3 regions of the Paenibacillus spongiae genome follow, and region 1 is predicted to be linked to each of the others. Evidence: riboswitches for the same ligand, from Rfam matches in the RefSeq annotation. Region 1 holds a riboswitch; each other region holds the start of a gene.
The links. A riboswitch is a leader RNA that binds a small molecule or an ion and turns the genes downstream of it on or off. The one in region 1 is predicted to bind cyclic di-GMP.
Positions count from the first base shown of each region.

Region 1 (6,666 bases):
GCCTGTAACGACGGCGTTCAATATTACGTACGAGACGAAATTCTACAGCACGGATTGGGATTTCGGTACGCTGCAAGCATCTAAGAATACAGCTGTAATAACTTGGGAGGATGCGGACGGCAAGCCGCACAGCGTTACAGCCGGATCGGATTTCGATCCAAAGGGGCAAGCCAAGCTCAACGGATTCAAGAACGGATCTTATAATCCGGTAACGAAGAAGGTTACGTGGAAGGTTGGCTTTAACTACAACGGCAAAACGGTCAGCAACGCTGAACTGATCGATCCGCTGCTTGCCGGTCAATCATTCGTAGACGGATCGTTGAAATTGTTTGACATGAGCATTAAGAAGGACGGGGGGTTCCAGATTGCCAGCACCCCTATTCCAGATGACGGAACGATTTATACGCACTCCGTCGATGGAGATAACAAGCTGCATGTGAAGTTTAATCAAACGATCGACAAGCCTTACTATGTCACGTTCGAAACGATATTGGATAATACGATTATCGCGGATAAAGTAGAAAATACGGCATATCTGCATGAGGGAATCGATAAAGTTACCGAAGGCTTGTACGCATCGGTTGCGATTCCCCACGGTACCGAGTATGTAACGAAGGGCGGCAAGCAGAACGGGGGCGACATTGATTGGACGATTACGATCAATCAAGGTCAATCCCATGTTACGAATGCCAAAATTATCGATGAATCCAGCGATGGGCAAATCATCAAAGAAGATTCGTTCCATCTATATCAAGCGATTGTTGACGGGAACGGCGGAGTGACGAAGGACGTAAGCAAAGAGCTGGTCCAAGGAACGGATTATACCGTTGCCGTAACGAAGGCAGCCGGCGGCGGACAAACCTTCGAACTTTCTTTCAAGAATCCGATCAGCACCGCTTACATCTTGGAATACAAATCTACGATTGCCGCGGACGACGGGGATGAGTTAAGCAACGCAGTCACGTTCGCGGGCACGGGCGTAAACGTAACCGATTTGAGCTCGGAGAAGACCATCGTAGTCGGCAAATCGTCCGGGTCGGGTACAGGCAGCGGATTGAGAGGCAGCCTGTCCATCCTTAAGGTTGATGAGAAGAACACAGTCGTAACGCTTCCTGGTGCCGTATTCCAATTAGATCGCAAGCTATCGAATGGGACGATTGTACCGGGCAGCCAGCAGACGACCGATGCGGACGGCAAAGCCGATTTCACAAATCTCAGATACGGCACTTACATCTTGAAGGAGATCAAAGCTCCTGCAGGATACGAGTTGAATGCAGCTGATCTTGAAGTTACGATTAATTCGGCGAACGCGCTCGAAACGATAACGAACAAGAAGCTGCCGGATCCGCCGGTTAATCCGACTCCTCCGCCAGTATTTCCTTGGCCGCCGGTAGTAGATCCAGGCGAGCCGACGGAACCGGAAGAAGAAGTTGATCCGGAAACGCCAACAGAGCCGGGAGAGGAAGAAACGCCTCCGACCAAGCCTGGAGAGCCGACAGATCCGTCAGAGCCGGGCAAACCGGGAACTCCGACAGATACGACTAACCCGAGCAAACCGGGGACGAACGTCAAGCCGGGTACTTCGCCCGAGGACTTGTATGAAGTTGATACGGATCGTAATCCGCTTGGAGGCCTGGACGGAGGCCCGAAAGGAAAACCATCCAGCAGTGGGCTCACAACCTTGCCGAAGACCGGAGAAGACAGCAGCCTGCCGTATCAATTTGCGGGTCTTGGCATTATTATTCTGGGAGCATTCATGCTCATCAGAAGAAGAATGAACGGCAAGACGCAATAATAGCGATCCAATGGGGCGGGGCCTGATGCAAGCGCGTCAGGCCTCGCCAATCATCGCGAAATTATTGCATGAATAGATAGACAGTAGTCTAGCAGTCATGTATATTGAACATAGAATCCAGTGATTATGTCGTAGATAAAGCCACACGATAACGGCAAACCTGTCGAAAGGCAGGGACGCAAAGCTACAGGGCCTTCCCGGAATGGATGGCAGCCAGCTACCGAATGTTCAGGCTTTTTTTGTTTGTTCCGATGAAACAAGTACGATAACGGCAAACCTGCCGAAAGGCAGGGACGCAAAGCTACAGGGCCTTCCCGAATGGATGGCAGCCAGCTACCGAAAGGAGTTTTATCCGATGAGAAAATTGTCGTTTATGATAATGGTAGTTATTATTCTGACAGCAGCTATAATTCCGAGTGCGTCTGCCGCTGAGGCGGAAGACGAACGGCTTGACCTGTCCAAGCTGGATAAGGGAGCGATCGGAATTCGTTATGATGCCCCTGCGGGCAAGGTGACGAAAGCCGTCATTACGAAGGGTGCAAATTCATACACTTACTCATTGGATAAGGCGAAAGCAACGAAGCCGATATGGCTCCCTCTCCAAATGGGCAATGGGGCATACAGCGTTGTCATTTTGGAGAATGTGACGAAGACGAAATACCGGGCGGTCTTGTCCAAGTCGGTTACGGTCAAAGTGCCGAACGGAGCGGATATCTACTTGCACTCGATCCAGCATGTAAACTGGATGGATGCAAAGAAAACCGCCGCCAAAGCAAAGGAACTGACCCGCAACAGCAAGACGGATGAAGAAAAGGCTAAGGCCATCTACCAATACATCATTAGCAATGTGAAATATGACTTCGTGCTGGCCAAGAAGCTGACCGACTCGGCTTATATACCGGACATTGACGCAACGCTCGCAGCAAGCAAAGGGGTATGCTACAATTTCGCCTCCTTATATGCCGCGATGCTCCGCAGCGAAGGCATACCGGCCAAGCTTGTGATGGGAACAACCAGCCAGGTTGACGGCTACCATGCCTGGAATGAAGTCTATTTGAACGGAAAATGGGTTCTGGTGGATACGACGGTCGATACCGGTTTGAAAAAATCCGAAAAACCGTTCACCTTCGCAAAATCCGCCAAAGATTATAAAGTGGAAAAGACCTATTGATCTGCTGCAGATACCAAAAAACTGCCGGGCATTCGCTCCGGCAGTTTTATTATTTTGGAAGAATTCAGCTCTCCAGGGAGGCTTGTACAATCAGCCTGTGAGTCGGGTTCTTCAGCGGCTCGCACGTAATCAGCGTAACGATCGACTCCTTGTCGCTGCTTGCCAGAACCGATAAGTCGGTCGGTTCCACGATCGAAATTTTGTTCACATTATAAGTCAATTGCTTATCGTTCGTTTGAATCGTAATTTTATCGCCAATCTCAAGCTCGTTCAACCGGTTGAATAAACGGCCCTTGGTTCTGGCTCGATGAGCCGCTATGGCGGCATTGCCGGTTTGACCGATTGGATTCGTCTCCGTCATATGGGCGGCTGCATATCGTAAGTTTGCCTGAGAGGCCCCTTCCAGGATCGGCAGCTTGAGATCGATCTTATCGATCTCTATAAGTCCAATGGCGTTATCGTCCAGATCTTGAGCAGGTTTCTTCACGGTCTCGGGAGCCGGCTGAGGTTCCGGGTTGTTGGCGGTTTGCGTTAACAATTGGGATAGCTTCTCGTATTCGGCTTGAATCGGACTGTTCGCAGCACCGGCCGGTTTCAAATCGGGAGCATGCTCCAGTTCGCTTAGAAGACGGCCTTCCTGCCAATTGTAATAGTATTCCCTGGCAGTAGGAAACAGCAGGATAATCGCTCCGGTTATGATCAAGACAACGGGCAATATTCTGTTTCTAGTCATGATTGTCTCACTCCATATAGGTATGAATAGTCTTTTCCTTCATTATAGAGGAAGAAACTATCCAAATACTGAGCAAAGCAAGCGTTAGTATGAACACTTCATAACAATCAGGTATCCTAGCGTTATACCGGCAAGCGGATTACTTGGGGTAAGCGCTGTTATCTTATGTGTTAAATTGTAAATAAAACTGCAAAATTATAGTATAATTACCGGATGCAAGTTTTTGCAGTTACGAGATGGCAGACATCTTCAAGCCGCATGGCATTGAGCCGGCTTACGACAGCTTGCGCGTACAATTGTAGACGGAGGTATCAGAATGAAGCGAATTGCAATCGATATGGACGAGGTTATTGCCGATTTTATTCCGAAGCATCTGGGCAGGTTTAACGGGACGTACAACGAGAATATTACAATCGAAGAATTAAGGGGCTATTATCTGGAGGATTTGCGGCCGCAACTGAAGGAGGAAATTTGGAGCTGGCAGACGGAGCCTGCTTACTTCCGCGACCTGCCTGTCATGAAGGACAGCCAGGAAGTGATCAAGGCGCTGAGCGAGCGCTATGAAATATTCATTACGACCGCAGCGATGTATATCCCCGCATCCTTTACGGCTAAGTATGAATGGCTGAAAGAGCACTTCAGTTTCTTGAATGACATGAACTTTGTTTTTTGCGGCGACAAGAGCATCATTCAAGCGGACTATCTCATCGATGATCATGCGCACCATTTCAAACGTTTTGCCGGCCAAGGCATTCTGTATACGTCGCCGCGTAATTGTCACGAAACCGGTTATGTCCGGGTGAACAACTGGAGAGAGGTAGAGGACTATTTCTTGCGGTAATTGTGATTGCCTCCCGAGGGCTTCCCGAATGACGGGAGGCTCTTTTTTTATGACGATGGAGTACGCCGTCTTCTCCAATTTTTCCGGTACTCGGTAGGCGAGCATTGCTCGATGCGCAGGAAGGAATGCAGGAAAGCATTATAGCTGGGAAAGCCGCTTCGCTCCGCAATGTCCGAGACGGAATCGTCGGTAAGCAGCAGAAGGCGTTTGGCATGGTGAACCCGCTTCTGCAGCAGATATTCCTTAGGCGTACTCCCGTAACAGGTTTTGAATTGACGGATAAAGTGGTATAAGCTCAAGTTTACATGCTCAGCCGCTTCGCGAATGCCGTGAATGCCGAGATAGCGGGCATCGATAAATTCGCGGGCAGCTTCCATCGACTGCGGCTTGACGACCGCGCCTCCTATATGAGCAGCCAAGGAGAGCGTGCGCACCAGCAGCTCGTAGAGGCGTGAAGAGAACATAATTTCATCGCCGCCCTCCCGCATAAGCTCGATAATCGCAGTCAATTGACGAAAGACAACATCCGACCCGCCGCTCCCGCGGTCCGCCTCCAGGAGAACCATCGGCGCATTCGTGAACCGTCTCCACAGCGTTTCGGTATCCAAGCCTTCAAATACGACATAATACGTGCGGAAGGGCTCTTCCGGATGGGCGCTGTACGCATGCGGAAAGCGCATGTCATGCAGCAGGCAATCGCCTGCACCCAAATCGAACCACTCGCTTCCTTGCCGGAAGCGGCCCCGGCCTTCCTCGACGAGCAGAAGCTCGTAAGCGGGAAAATGCTCGCGGGCAAAATGAAACGCCGGTTCTGACACGTCATAGCCGGCCAATATCGGATAAAACAGATGCATCCGCGCGAATTCAGGCGGGGTGGCGACAAGTTCAAATGAGTTCAAGCTCCAATCACCTCCTCAATCGTACCGCTTCCTACATTATGACAGGAACGATGGCGGTAAACAAACAGATGAAAGGGACGATGGCCAAGCGTCACGCTTCGCGCCATAAGTCCCTTCATCATGAAGTATGGAGGTCGTGCTGCATCGGGCAGAGTCCGGGTTTCGGCTGTCATGACGATTGCATCGAAAAGCCGCGGCCTGCTGCGCATCATGGCAGCGGCCGCGGCTTCTTCAGCGCCGATCCCGTTCGCTTCGTCCTCTACTTCTTCTTGGTTTTACGGTAGTCGGTGGGCGAGCGGCGTTCGATCTGGTGGAAAGCGTGCAAGAAAGAATTGTAGTTATTAAAGCCCGACAGGGCCGCGATCTCCGTGACGGACCGATTCGTCAGCAGCAGCAGCTGCTTGGCGTGATTGACGCGTTTGAGCAATACGTATTCTTTCGGCGTGCGGCCGAAATAACGCTTGAACTGGCGGATGAAATGGTAGAAGCTTAAATTGACTCCTTTCGCCGCATCTTCCATTTTTTCGACGGTCAAATAGTGCTCGTTCAAGAACCGTTGGGCGGCTGTCATCGCATCCGGCTTGACTAGATCGGCCTGCTGGCTGTCTCCTTGCGATTGATGGAGACATTGCACCATTAATTGATAGATTAAGCAAGAAATTTGGAGCTCGGTTCCATCGGGATCGCGATCATCATTCCGCATCGCAGTCAAGATGCGATCTACGATCTCCGTGAGGGCACTCAGCGGTACTGGCCTGAACAGCACATATGGAGCGGCTAAATTGTCCGGCCAAAGCTTATCCAGCAGGTGCCCGTCAAAAACGAGGTAAGTCATTTGGAAAGGATCGTCGGGATCGGCTTTGTAAGCATGCGGATAGCGCATATTATGCAGCAGGCAGTCGCCGGCTGTGAGCCCCAGCCATTCCCGGCCGTGGCGGTACCAGCCCTTCCCCGAGGTAATAATCAGCGCTTCATAGGCCGGGTAATAGGCCCGTTCGAAGTGAAATCGTTCATCTGGAACGGAATATCCGCCGATCAGCGCATAAAAATATTTGGATCTGGCAAAATCGCTTGGCGATGCGACGTAATCGAACCCATTCTCCGTCATTGTCAGCCGGACCTCCGGAAATTTATTCGATTCCCATTCCCTTCATCATATCTCTGTCTCTTTGCAAGCCGTCTCCTATACAGTTTGCCGAACCTCAGCCAATTCCTCCTCGGCATATT
Region 1 covers NZ_CP091430.1:5,131,511-5,138,176, reverse strand. Annotated here, with positions in the region: gene L1F29_RS23350 (LPXTG cell wall anchor domain-containing protein) at 1-1,795, shown strand, start outside; cyclic di-GMP riboswitch class I at 1,939-2,020, shown strand; cyclic di-GMP riboswitch class I at 2,056-2,136, shown strand; gene L1F29_RS23345 (transglutaminase-like domain-containing protein) at 2,151-2,966, shown strand; gene L1F29_RS23340 (class D sortase) at 3,031-3,699, opposite strand; gene L1F29_RS23335 (5' nucleotidase, NT5C type) at 4,016-4,540, shown strand; gene L1F29_RS23330 (AraC family transcriptional regulator) at 4,588-5,439, opposite strand; gene L1F29_RS23325 (hypothetical protein) at 5,430-5,723, shown strand; gene L1F29_RS23320 (AraC family transcriptional regulator) at 5,699-6,547, opposite strand; gene L1F29_RS23315 (phytanoyl-CoA dioxygenase family protein) at 6,623-6,666, opposite strand, start outside.

Region 2 (6,666 bases), 3.5 Mb from region 1:
GCCGTATGCGGACCAGCGCAAGGCTTGTCCGATGGTTCCGTTAACCGATGCCGGTTCAAAGGCCAGCGACAGCGCGTACAGCAGCGCGATCGCCAGCGGCCCATATGCCGCGGCGGGAACCGCATGCCAGCAAGCGGCGGCACGTCGAGGAGCTGTTGAAGCAGCCTCCTTCTCCTGAATAAGGGCCGCTGGCTCCTCCGGGAATCCCCGATGGGAGGCTCTCCGGGGAAGTTTCCTGCGGGTAAGGCGGGCAATGGACGCAAGCAGCATCGAGGCCAGTGCGGTTATGGCCAGCAGCCATTCCCATCGGTAGAACGATACGTCGAAGAACATGCCGTATCGGTAGGACGAAACGATAAGTACGATGGCGAACCAGCATGCAGCCGCCACAGCCATAGCCCCGGGCATCCCGGCACCCCCTGATTGTAAGTTTGCTAGTCCTCCGATTCATCGAATCGGCGCAGCGCTTTCCCAGCATCATGATCCCTGTTCCATGTCCAATCGAATGGATCATTTTTGCATGTGCTTATTTCCATCGATTGTATCATAGCGCGCTGCCGCTTTCGAAGGCGGAGAAAAGCCGGTCCAAAACTTTTTTCTGCGTGCTTTCGTTATGTTCACATATAGCAGCGATCGCCACCCGGGCGGCCGGTCCTGCTGCGCAATTGATGGACAACACTCATGAAATTTTAACGATAGATGGAGGTTATTCCTATGATTGAACTGCGTCAAATCGAGCATGCGTTCACGCTTGGCCGCAAAGGCCAAGAGCGCCGCGTTCCAGTTCTGCGCGGCATCGATCTGACGATCCGCAAAGGCGAAATCGTCACGCTGATCGGACGAAGCGGATCCGGCAAATCGACGCTGCTTCATATCGCCTCAGGCTTTATCCGCCCGACCAGCGGCCGTGTCAGCATCGCAGGCCTGGATGTTACCGACTACAGCGAAGGTCAATGGGCCGATTTCCGCAGACGATACCTGGGCTTCGTATTCCAGAATTTCCAGCTCATCCCGAGCATGACCGCTTTCGAAAACACAGAGCTGCCGCTCGTCCTTCAGGGCCTGCCTGCCGGCGAGCGCCGCAAGCAAGCGACGGAGATTCTGGAGAAGCTCGGTATCGCAGCCTACGCCGACCATTATCCGAGCGAGCTGTCCGGCGGCCAGCAGCAGCGCGTCGGCATCGCACGCTCGCTGATCCTGAATCCGCCCGTGCTGCTTGCCGACGAACCGACCGGCAGTCTCGACAGCGAGAACGAAGAGCAGCTGCTGCAGCTGCTGCAGACGTTGAACCGCGATCACGGCATTACGCTGCTCATTATAACGCATGACGATAAGGTTGCATCGATCGGCAACCGGACGATGCGGATCGAGGACGGCCGGCTCGCAGATCCTGCGAACGGAAGCCCGAACGAGTACCGTAAATTGGAGGTGGTGAAACCGTGAAAACCAGCGATAAGCTGCGCTTCGTCAAACAAAACATGGCGAAAAACAAATCGCGCATCTTCATGACGATACTCGCCACCGCTATGGGCTGTACATTTCTGATGATGATCGCCTCCGTTGCATTCGGTCTTCAGCGCAGTCTGGTCGATGATATGATGCAGGGTCAGACGCTGACCGAGATTCAAATCCACGGCAAAAAGAATGGCGACAGCCATGAAGCGATCACCCAAGCCGACGCGGACCGCTTCAAGAAGCGCGACGGCGTGAAAGCCGTAACGGCGCAGCGCTTCACGCAGGGCGAGGTCACCCTGGAGGGTTATAAAAGCAGCCCCTCGGCCATCGTAACCAATTTCGAGGAAGAAACGAAAGCCGGGCTGCAGCTCTCGGAAGGCCGTATGCCCAAGAATGGCACCGAGGCTATCGTCGGCTACCATTTTGCCCAGCAATTGATGAAGGCCGGAACCGAGGATGCCTATACGGGTTCTCTGCTCGGCAAACAGATTGAATTCCGCGCGACCGGGTATAATCCGGCTACCGAGAAAGAAGAGTCCCTTGGCATGGTCAAGCTGACCATCGTCGGATTGACGACGAAGCCGGATAAAGAATGGCTGCAGTCGACTGAGCTCTATCTCGACGATTCGATCCAAGACCGTTTGTTCCATAAAGATTTCGAAACCCATCCCAATGTCAAGGTATACGCCGAGAGCGCGGATCAAGTCACCGCAATGTCCAAGGCTCTCAGGGATGAAGGCTACAGCCTTTATTCGGTTGCCGATACCATTAAGGAAATGGACCTGGTCTTCCTCATCATGAAGATCGGACTGATCTTCGTCGGCACCATCGCCGTCTTGATCGCTTCGATCGGCATCTATAACACGATGACCATGGCGGTTACGGAACGCTCGCAAGACATCGGAATCATGAAAGCGATCGGCGCGAACCCGAAGACGATCCGCAGCATCTTCCTTCTGGAGAGCTTCGGCATCGGACTGTTCGGCGCCTTGATCGGACTGGCCGCCGCTTACGGATTGAGCGCCGTTATCAATGCCGTCGTTCCGATTATCATTGAATCGGCTCTGGACGGTGAAGCTCCGGAAGGCTTTACGTTTACCTATATCCCATTCTCGCTCACGCTCGTCAGCGTCGGCATCAGCCTTGGCGTCGCGGTCCTTTCCGGCATGCGGCCTGCTGCGAGAGCTACGCGGATCGATGTGCTGCGGGCGCTCCGCCGCGATATCTAATCGATTAAGAGGACATCGAATAAGCAAAGGACCGTCAATACAATTACATCCTTCCAAATAGAGGAACCGGACAAGCACCCGCTTGACCGGTTCCTCTATTTCCTATCCCTGTCCCTATGTATAAGACGGAAGCTTATTTGGTTTCCTTCATCCGGTAATAGGAAGCGATCTGTTCCCGGAGCAGGAACGCCCGCAGCGCCCGCTGCCGCTGCTCGTCCAGCCCTTCGTACCTTGCGCCGTAGAAGGTATGGTCGCCGCCCGGCTTGCTGCGAACGATTGCCAGCGTGCAGCGGAATTCAAAGCCTGACTTGATCCTGAATTCCACCTTATCCTCCGGGAACAGGTGAGGACCGCTTACCACTTCGAATCCAAGACCGGCCAGACTGATGTTCCGAATGGTCAGATCGATCCATTCCTCTACCTCGATCGTCTCGGCTCCTTCGCCTTCCCCGATCTCCCGCTTAAGCACATGCCGGAGCGATCCGCCCAGCAGCACGTCGACCCGCACGGATTCCCGCTTCTCCTCCAGCCCATTGAAGGCCCGGGGCGGCAGCAGCACGGCCAGCGAGCCTTCCGCTTTTCCAATAATCGTCGATTGTACCCGCTGTATGCCTGCAGCCGAATAGACGGTAAGATGGACCGGATTGCCAAGCTCAAAGCTCTTGTACTCCGTCATCTCCACTTCCAGCATGTCGCCCTCCACATGGGTCAATATCCCTGTGGATACGTAGCCATCCTTCTCCACTACAGTTCGGCTGTGCAGAAGCGCCTTGGCCGGAAAGCTTGTCTTCTCCATTCCATACCGTCCGTTTCTGCTTGTCTCTGCCTGATTGCTCATGCCGTTCTCCCTTCACGCGCCCGGTATGAGACAATCAAACAGCCCCCATGGCGGTGTAATATAGTTGCATCAAGCTTCTTGTATCCTACTGAGGTATATCTCTTATATCGTCATTAGGACCGGTATTTATGAAAAACAAAAAAAACGCTTCCTGCATCCGGAGCCGTTGTTATCCACCCGATTACGGGCGTCTCGTTTCGGCAGCCAGGCTATCCTCGCCCCTCTTTAAGCAGGGGGACATTAGACCCTGTAGCTTTGCGTCCTTGCCTTTCGACAAGTTTGCCTTTTCGTGCTTTCAGTTATGAAAAGCGCCTATAGGACCGCGTATGGAACTTAACGATAGGATCGTTATAGTTCCTTCACGATCAATAAGCTAAGCGTATCCTTCAAGTCGATTTCATACGTCGATTGCGGCGGCTTGCCGTCCGCTTCACGCAGCACCCGGACTGTCGGACGGTGAACCGCAAGCGGATTATTCGCCGATACGACCCCGACCTGGCCGGAGCTGAGCAGCACCGTTGTCGCTACCGGATAGATCGAGATATGCTTGCAGAACGTCTTGATCAAATCAAGATCGAAATAGGTGTTGCCGGCGGCAAATAGAAACTCGATCGCTTCGGTCGGCGTATATCGTCTTCGATACGGGCGCGGCGAGGTCAAAGCGTCATACACGTCCGCCAGGCCTACGATTTGCGCGTATTCGTGAATGGCATCCGCTTTCAGCCGGCGCGGGTAACCGGATCCGTCATAGCGTTCGTGATGCTGGAAGGCGCAATGGGCCGACAACAAAGAAATATCATGCTGTGCCCGTATGATGTTGAAGCCATCTTCCGCATGCTTCTCCATAATAAGCCGCTCATCCAGCGTCAGCGTAGTGTTCTTGTTAAGCAGCGGTCTGGGCACTTTGGTCATTCCGATATCGAATAGCAGCGCTCCCATCCCCAGCTCCTCGAGCTGCTGTCTGTTATAGCCCTTCGCAAGCCCCATGATTCCCGATAGGATGGCGACATTGACCGAATGCTGAAACAGGTAGGCATCGGTAACCTGTATATTCGTCAAGCTGACCATGACGTCTTCGCGTGTTATAAGATCTTGAAGCATCTCGGAGAAGACGCTCCGGAACGTTCTGCCAAGCTCCGGCGCTATCGTTCTCCCTTTCAGGTTCGGCTGATCCATTAGCTTCGTCATCGTCTTATACACGGCATCAGTGGCCCGCTTATGCGTCGAGTCCGAAATGGCAGTCGTCGGCTCTATATCGCCAGTCAGCGGATCGTCGATATAGAGCACATCTACTCCGATCATGATTAACCGTTCAATAAACCGATCGTTTAACTCCACACCGACGCCCAGAAGTATATTGCCGTCCTCTCGGAAAACGGGTCGAGCCAGCCTGTCCCCTGGTTTTACCGACAGAATATTTACTTTTCTCATTGCTACGCCGCCTTTAATGGTTTACTGAAGGTATTAGACCTACTGTCCGTAAGCCGAATCGTGAATTCCCATGCCCCTACAGGTTCACAACGCGGTTGCGCCCGTCTTCCTTGGCTCTGTACAGCGCGGCATCCGCTTTGGCGAACAATTCCTTTAGGTATAGCTTGGGATCGTCCAGATTCTGCTTCGCTTGCCCGTCTACGGCCAACATCCCCATGCTGATGGTGATGCGGATCGTCTCCCCCTGTTTCCCTGTGCGGTATTCATGCTGCTCGACTGACGTTCGAATGCGGTCCGCCAGCATCTCGGCCTGTGCCCGGTTCGTATGCGGCAAATATACGGTGAATTCCTCTCCTCCGTACCGCGCCAGAATGTCTGTTCTTCTGAGCGAGTCCTTGACGACCTTCGCCGTCGAGCGAATAACCTCGTCCCCAGCCAAATGCCCATACGTATCGTTCACGTTCTTGAATAAATCAATGTCGAATAGAAAGATTGCGAACGGTATGCCGTATCGAATGTTCGTTGCGACTTCATGCTCCAGCTGCAGCATGAGGAAGCGCCGATTATAGCAGCCCGTCAAGCTGTCGGTTATCGCCATTTGCTCCAGCTTGCGGTTCGCTTGAAACAGCTCGTCCTGCATCAGAATCAGCGCCCGGTTGCGGTCAAGAAGCGCTTCATTCTTCGTACGGGTCTCGGCAACCAGCTGCCGCAGCTCCGTCACGTCCTGAATCGTTATGACCCGCCCGATCATCTTCCTGTTAACGGTAATAGGAGCGGCGTTCAGCGTGAAGTGCGCCTCGCCTGCAGTAGTAGACATCGTAATCTCCGTTTCCGCTCTCTCCGGCGGATGCGAACGGTAATGGGTCAGAAACTGCTCTTTGTTCATGACATGCGTCGTGCTCTCCAGAAAGATCTCCATATTGAAGCGTTTACCGAGCTCGAACTGAAGCTGCGGTTGAAAGAACCGGTTCAGCTCCAGCACATGGTCTTGTTCGTCCAGCACAATGATCCCCGCCGATATCGTATCGAACACATCCTGTTGGGCGAACTGAATGATATCGAACAGTTTGTGCCGCTGTATGGCGAATGCAAAATAGATGCCCGACATTACCATGCCTAGCGACATTATACAAGGAATGCGGGGCAGCCAAGGCTCTAATACCACGTTCCATATGGTTCCCAGGGCACCGAAGCCGACAAGAATGAGCATCCCCGTAACCGCATTGTAGATCCGCGGCCGTTCCTGGGCGGGAATCTCGCTGCGGCTCTTCAGAAGCAGGATCAGCGAGTAACCCCCATAGGCAATCAGCTGGACGAGCATGATCCAAAAGAACGGACCAAACTGATGTTCCACATTATAATTCTGGAACGACACGAATGCTCCGCCGGGATTAATGACGATACTGGCTGCCGATAGAACGGCCGGCAGCGATAGATAGAATAGGGAACGCACGGTATATCGTTGTATCCGCCCCGTCAAAGCGAGCGTGAACAAGAACCATCCGAAGCCTAAGAGGGACATGCCGACGTACGATGCAGTGATATAAATCTGTTGAAATTGAGGATAATCCGTCGTTCGGACGGCAAACTGCCCGAAGGGCCACAGCATCATGAAGAAGTGGAACAACAAGTACGTTTTATGCAGCCGGACGATATGATTCCTGCAAAATATATATACGAATAAAGCGAACAGAATGAGAAAGAGGCTTAAAT
Region 2 covers NZ_CP091430.1:1,643,797-1,650,462, reverse strand. Annotated here, with positions in the region: gene L1F29_RS07510 (O-antigen ligase family protein) at 1-408, opposite strand, end outside; gene L1F29_RS07505 (ABC transporter ATP-binding protein) at 715-1,443, shown strand; gene L1F29_RS07500 (ABC transporter permease) at 1,440-2,684, shown strand; gene L1F29_RS07495 (PilZ domain-containing protein) at 2,818-3,522, opposite strand; cyclic di-GMP riboswitch class I at 3,719-3,816, opposite strand; gene L1F29_RS07490 (HD-GYP domain-containing protein) at 3,871-4,953, opposite strand; gene L1F29_RS07485 (histidine kinase N-terminal 7TM domain-containing diguanylate cyclase) at 5,030-6,666, opposite strand, start outside.
Region 2: another riboswitch for cyclic di-GMP. It lies ahead of L1F29_RS07495 (PilZ domain-containing protein); the one in region 1 lies ahead of L1F29_RS23345 (transglutaminase-like domain-containing protein).

Region 3 (6,666 bases), 2.2 Mb from region 1:
TTTCTTCATGTGCGCGAGGTCGAGCAGTACTCGAACGAAATCGACATTATGATCCTATGCGGCGGCTCTGCAACGGATCTGCCTGAGCAAGGACCTCACTTCGCCACCATGTTCAACACCGTGGACAGCTTCGACACCCACGCGAAAATCCCCGAATACTTCGAGCAAGTCAACCAATCGGCCGTCAAATCCGGCAAAGTCGCTGTCATCTCCACCGGCTGGGATCCAGGCATGTTCTCCTTAAACCGGCTGATGGCGGAATCCATTCTTAGCGAAGGCACCGACTACACGTTCTGGGGCAAAGGCGTCAGCCAAGGGCATTCCGATGCGATCCGCCGCGTGCCGGGCGTGAAGGCCGGCGTACAGTACACGGTACCGGTTCAATCGGTTATCGACGCGATCCGCAACGGAGAAACGCCTGCGCTTTCCACTCGCGAGAAGCATCTGCGGGAATGCTTTGTCGTCGCGGAAGAGAATGCCGACCGGGAACGCATCACGAACGATATCGTTTCGATGCCAAACTATTTTGCCGATTACGATACAACGGTTCACTTCATCACGCAAGAAGAGCTGGAAGCGAATCACGCAGAGATGCCTCATGGCGGGTTCGTGATCCGCAGCGGCGTAACCGGAAAGAACAACCGTCAAATTATAGAATACTCTCTAAAGCTCGCCAGCAATCCCGAATTTACCGCCAGCGTGCTTGTTGCATATGCGAGGGCCGCTTACCGCCTATCCAAGGAAGGCGTATCCGGCGCCAAGACCGTCTTCGATATCGCGCCAGGCTATTTATCACCGAAGTCGCCGGAGCAGCTAAGAGCAGAGCTTCTGTAAGCCTCCCTCTCTTTGGTTGATTAGAGTCAAATTTGGGATCGTTAGCCCTATAGAAATACGATGAACGGATACACCGTCCATTCCATGCGGACAAGCCTTGAGTGCCGCTATTTTAGCGTTATTCGGAGGCTGTCCGCACCTCATATCATTTGCCGCGCCGCATCGGACGAAAAGCATGGTTCACTCCCTCTTGAATATGCCAGATCCGAACGAAATCATCACTCTTGTCCGATATCGGCCGGATTTTATCTGCCGAATTGTGGATGATATAAACCGTGAAACCAGCGGTTTTATTGGCACTTTTGGCCTTATCACTTTTTTTTTGAGGGGTAATTAAATAATTTTTGTTTTGTTTTTCGCGATATTCCCTATATAATTGATAAAAAGTACAAATCTTATGGGGATTTATACAAAAGACAACAGATAGGAGCCCTTGGATGCTAATTACGACTGGAAAAGGTACCGATTACGTCAAAGCAGTTTATGAGTCCGTCATTAAACGCAATCCGAATGAAGAAGAATTTCATCAAGCCGTTTACGAAATTTTGTTTTCTCTTGCGCCTGTGTTCGATCGGCATCCGGAATTTATTAAAGCCGGTATTCTAGAGCGCCTCGTGGAGCCTGAAAGAATGGTCTCCTTCCGAGTGCCTTGGGTAGACGATCAAGGCAAGGTCCGCGTTAACCGCGGATTCCGCGTGCAGTTCAACAGTGCCAACGGCCCCTATAAAGGCGGACTGCGCTTCCACCCTTCTGTTAACGCAAGCATTATCAAGTTTCTCGGCTTCGAGCAAATCTTCAAAAACTCCCTGACTGGACTGCCGATCGGCGGCGGCAAAGGCGGCGCGGACTTCGATCCTAAAGGTAAATCCGACATGGAAATGATGCGCTTCTGCCAAAGCTTCATGACCGAATTGTACCGTTTCATCGGACCGGATACGGACGTTCCTGCCGGCGATATCGGCGTTGGTGCCGCAGAAATCGGTTATATGTTCGGACAATACAAGCGCATTCGCAATGCGAATGAAGCTGGCGTTCTGACAGGTAAAGGGCTGGATTACGGCGGAAGCTTGATCCGTAAGGAAGCAACGGGCTACGGCGCCGTATACTTTGCAGAAGAGATGCTGAAGTCTACGGGAGACAGCATGGACGGCAAGCGCGTCATCGTATCGGGATCCGGCAACGTATCCATATACGCGATCGAGAAAGCGCAGCAATTAGGCGCTCATGTCGTAGCATGCAGCGATTCAAGCGGTTATATTTATGACCCGAACGGCATCAACCTGGATACGGTCAAGCAGCTTAAAGAGGTTGACCGCAAAAGAATTAGCGACTACACGCTGGTTCACCCTGAAGCGGAATTCCACCCTAACTTCACGGACATCTGGTCGATCCCATGCGAAGTTGCAATTCCGTCGGCCACTCAGAACGAAATCGATGCGAAAGCGGCGAAGCAATTGATCGCGGGCGGCGTCAAAGCCGTCGTTGAAGGAGCTAATATGCCTTCCTCGCTGGAAGCGATCGACCTGTTCCTGGACAACAACGTCCTGTTCGGACCTGCGAAAGCAGCCAATGCAGGCGGCGTAGCCGTATCCGCTCTCGAAATGGCGCAGAACAGCATGCGTTTCGCTTGGACGGCAGAAGAAGTGGATGCACGTCTGCTCCAAATCATGAAGAACATCTACAGCGAAAGCATGAAAGCCGCTGAAGAGTATGGCAGCAAGGGCAATCTGGTTGTCGGCTCCAACATCGCTGGCTTCCTGAAGGTTGCAAGAATCATGCTTGCTCAAGGCGTTATCTAATTTATCACAGGACTCATACGACAAGTCCCCTGACCGTTATTATAGCGGAAGGGGACTTTTTTAATTAATACCGCGTTGGAACGAAGAAAAAAAGCGCCGCTACACGGCGCCTTCTTCGCGATCCGATATGGGATGAAGCCGTTCGAACTCCATGGCCGTAACCGGCTTCATAAAGTAATAACCTTGAATCCAATGACAACCCTGCGAACGCAAAAATTCGAACTGCTCCTCCGTCTCTACGCCTTCGGCGATGACAGTAAGCTTCAAGCTTCCCGCCATGGCCACGATGGCCTTCACAATCGCCGCCTGACCCGGACAACCGGGAACGTAGTTGATGAACATCTGAGCGATCTTCAGCGCATCGGCCTGGACCCCCATTAAGTAGCTCAACGAAGAATAGCCGGTCCCAAAGTCGTCTATCGCGAATTGAACGCCCTGCTGCTTGAGTGGGAGCAGCTTGGCAAGCGTCTCCTTCTCTTCCCGGATGGCGACGCCTTCCGTAATCTCAAGCATTAAATACTGGGGTGGCAGCCCTGTCTCCCCCAGAATCGCCAGCACATTCTCGGCATAATCCGATTCGTCCAATTGACGGGGGGATACATTCACCGAAATTCGGAACGGCGGTAACCCCCGCTGGAGCCAATCGGCGGCTTGGCTGCAGGCGGTTCGCAGAACCCATTCCCCGATCGGCACGATAAGTCCCGTCTCTTCGGCAAGGGGAATGAAATCGGCCGGCGATACCAGCGGACCAACCCGCGGCTGCCATCTGATCAGAGCCTCTGCGCCGACCAATTGCTTATTGCCGGCGCCATATTGCGGCTGGTAATGGAGCACAAACTCCTCCTGCTCGAGCGCCTTGCGCAACGCTTGCTCAATGGCAAGATTCTTCTTGAACGCGCGATTTAACTCCTTCGTATGGAAGCAGCATTTGTTTCGGCCGAGCGCCTTCGCCTTGTATAAGGCGATATCCGCATTCCTCATCAGATCCATCGTCGTCGTTCCGTCCTCGGGGGCAACGGTAATTCCGATGCTGCCCGTCAATCGCAGCTCAAGCGGAGCGAGCTGCAACGGCGTACCCATCACATCCAGCATGGCCTGCGACCACTCGAAAGGCTCGTCGCGCCCATCGATGTCCGTGAAGAGTACGGCAAACTCGTCTCCGCCGAGCCGGGCTACCGTAATCCGGCTATCGCTGCTTTCCTTCAGCCGTCTGCCGACCAGCCGGATAATTTCGTCGCCGGTTGTGTGGCCGTAGATATCGTTTATGTATTTAAACCGGTCCAGATCGATGAACATGACCGCCAGCATACGACTTGCTTGGTCCGGCTCTTCCAGCCGCCGGAGCTCTTGCGTCAGCTTCTTCTCGAAATAGTGACGGTTCGGCAATCCCGAGAGCATGTCATGATGGGTCATAAATGCCGTTCGTTCCAGCAGTCTTCGTTCCTTTCGCAGGAACGCTTCACTCTCCGCCGATAGCATTCTTTTTTTGCTTAACCAATACAAATGAGCGATAAGATATACGATAACCAGGAGCAAAGCAAAAACATATGCCGGCACTTCCATCTTCCCTCCTACAGGCTTGTCTTCGTTTTTGTCCGAGTAATAAGCAGAGACGCTTTCGCCGTCTTCTGCGGCGAAGTAAGCTTCTCCCTCTGAATAAGACCAGAATCGCGTTGGCAATCAGCCTTGAACTTTCCGATCGCGCGGGGAGAGCGGCGGACGCCGTCCCAGCGACGTCAGTAGTTTCTCCCCTCAGAAATAAGCAAAGCCTACGCTTTGCTTATATAAAAAAGAACTATCCGCCCCCCGGATAGTTCTCCACAGCTGGCGGTCTGGCAACCATAGCAAATCTGCCGATCTGCGTTAGGCCCATGACTTTGCGTCCTTATTTTTCAATAAGTTTGCCTTTAAGATGAAATTATGTATGTTTTGGTTGATGTAGTGCTTATTAACTATTAATAACATGACTATATAACCATTATAGGGGCGTGGACTTCCACTGTCTATATAGTAATATCGAATCATGTCGAAATAAGGAATGTTTAATCGGAAAAGAATGGGTTCGCGTATAAATCGATTCGAGCTGATGAATGGAGGCTGCTTTACAATGGAACAAACCGGGGTTCAAATCTATTATTTCGAAGACGATGGCGTCATGCCGAATAACCGCCATCTCCCTGTCATCCTGTACCTGGGCGCCATGAAAGAGGATACCGCGCAAACCGAACGCCGTTTTAACCGGAACAATTGGCGGAACAGCTGGACGAACGGCGTGTTCGACTTCCATCACTACCATAGCAACGCACATGAAGTATTGGGCGTGACGAGAGGCTCAGCAGCCCTGCAGCTGGGAGGCGTGCAAGGAACTGAAGTGTCTGTCCAGGCCGGGGATGTCGTCGTTCTCCCGGCAGGCACCGCGCATAAGAAGCTAAGCGCAAGCGCTGACTTTCAAGTTGTAGGGGCATACCCGGATGGTATGAATTACAACCTCCGCAAGGAAGCACCTGAAGACAGATTGAAGTCCTTGGATGAGATTCCGCATGTGCCTCTGCCGGAGATGGATCCTGTGTATGGACCTATTGGACCCCTTATGAAATATTGGCGAAAATAAACCATATCATTATAACATAATCAACCTGTAACAGCCCCTATATTAAAATAAAAAATCAGGAATTCGCTCTCTCGCGTCATCCTGATTTTTGCAGTATTTCACACAATCATCTGGCTGCCTGTTGCCCCTTGCGGTAGTCCAGCGGCGTTGCGCCGGCATATTCGGAGAACAAACGGGAAAAATATCGCGAATTCGGTATCCCCACGCTATCGGCCACTTCGTATACCTTCATATCCGTTGTCCGAAGCAGGCTCTTCGCCCGATCCAGCCGGCAATCCTGCACATAGTCGTGAAAGCTCTTGCCGGTCTCGTTGCGGAAGAGCGCGGCGAACCAGCTGGGGCTCAAGTTGACCTGCCTCGCCGCGTTGGCCAGCTCAATCTGCGCGTAATCGCGCGCGATAAGGCGCAGCGCCTCCTTGATCTCCTTGCGCATGCGGCCGGTATGCCCGCCATTGCGCTGCGCCATGAGACCGGCAAGCTGCCGCGCCTCGCAAGCGAGCACGGAAGCGTGAAGCGCCGATTCCGCCGCTTGCTTGAACCGCTCCAGCGGCCAGGCCGGCTCGGCGTCCGCGCTCTTCTCCCAGCTGAACGATTCCAACTGGGCCGCGATTAACAGCGCCATCCGTCTCGCTTGGACCGGCACGGGACGATATTCTCCCCCGATCAGACCGGCCCATTCTCGAATGCGGTCGCCCGCTTCCTGCCCGTCGTCCCGCAAGGCCGCGTCGCCGATCGCCGCCAAGAGCGCGCGGAACCGTTCGGGCGGGAGGGGTTCATACTCGCACGGCTCCGGCTCCCGGACCAGCTCCCCCGGCATGGCGTAGAATCCCGCTTCGCAAAGCGTGAGCCCCCGGCTATATGCCTCATGCATATCGGAAGTCCGATGATACACACCGCCAACGCTCATGACGTAATCGAGAACATCAGACGCGGCAGCAAACCCGCAGCGAAGCCTTTCTCCGATGCGTCCGCATTGCTCGTAGAACCAGCCGTAGAAGGATGCGAAGCTCTCCCGGTCCACCGAATAGAAGAACAGGCACCATGTATCCGGCGCCATGCGGATCGCCAGATAGCGGAACCGGGGATCGGGCTCCGCGGCTGCCAGCCATTCCTCGGCCGCCTCATCCGGCAGCTGTCCTGCGGTCCGGATAACGGAGAGCGCATACCCGTCATGCGTGAATCCGGCCTGCCTCAGCTTATCCGGCAGCTGCCCTGCCGGGAACAGCAGCAGCTCCTGCAGCAGCAACCGGACCATCTGCTCCGCGTCCCCCTTTTCCTTCCGAAGGGTACCAGCCGCCCGCTGCAGCACGCCGACGAATTCATCCTCGCTGAGAAGAACCTTCGTCAGGTAATCATCAGCCCCGTAACGCAGGGCAACCTGCACTTTCTCGAAATCCTCGTAGCATGTAAGAAGCACAACCT
Region 3 covers NZ_CP091430.1:7,295,303-7,301,968, forward strand. Annotated here, with positions in the region: gene L1F29_RS32760 (diaminopimelate dehydrogenase) at 1-834, shown strand, start outside; gene gdhA (NADP-specific glutamate dehydrogenase) at 1,272-2,633, shown strand; gene L1F29_RS32770 (putative bifunctional diguanylate cyclase/phosphodiesterase) at 2,733-4,190, opposite strand; cyclic di-GMP riboswitch class I at 4,457-4,549, opposite strand; gene L1F29_RS32775 (cupin domain-containing protein) at 4,741-5,244, shown strand; gene L1F29_RS32780 (response regulator) at 5,351-6,666, opposite strand, start outside.
Region 3: another riboswitch for cyclic di-GMP. It lies ahead of L1F29_RS32770 (putative bifunctional diguanylate cyclase/phosphodiesterase); the one in region 1 lies ahead of L1F29_RS23345 (transglutaminase-like domain-containing protein).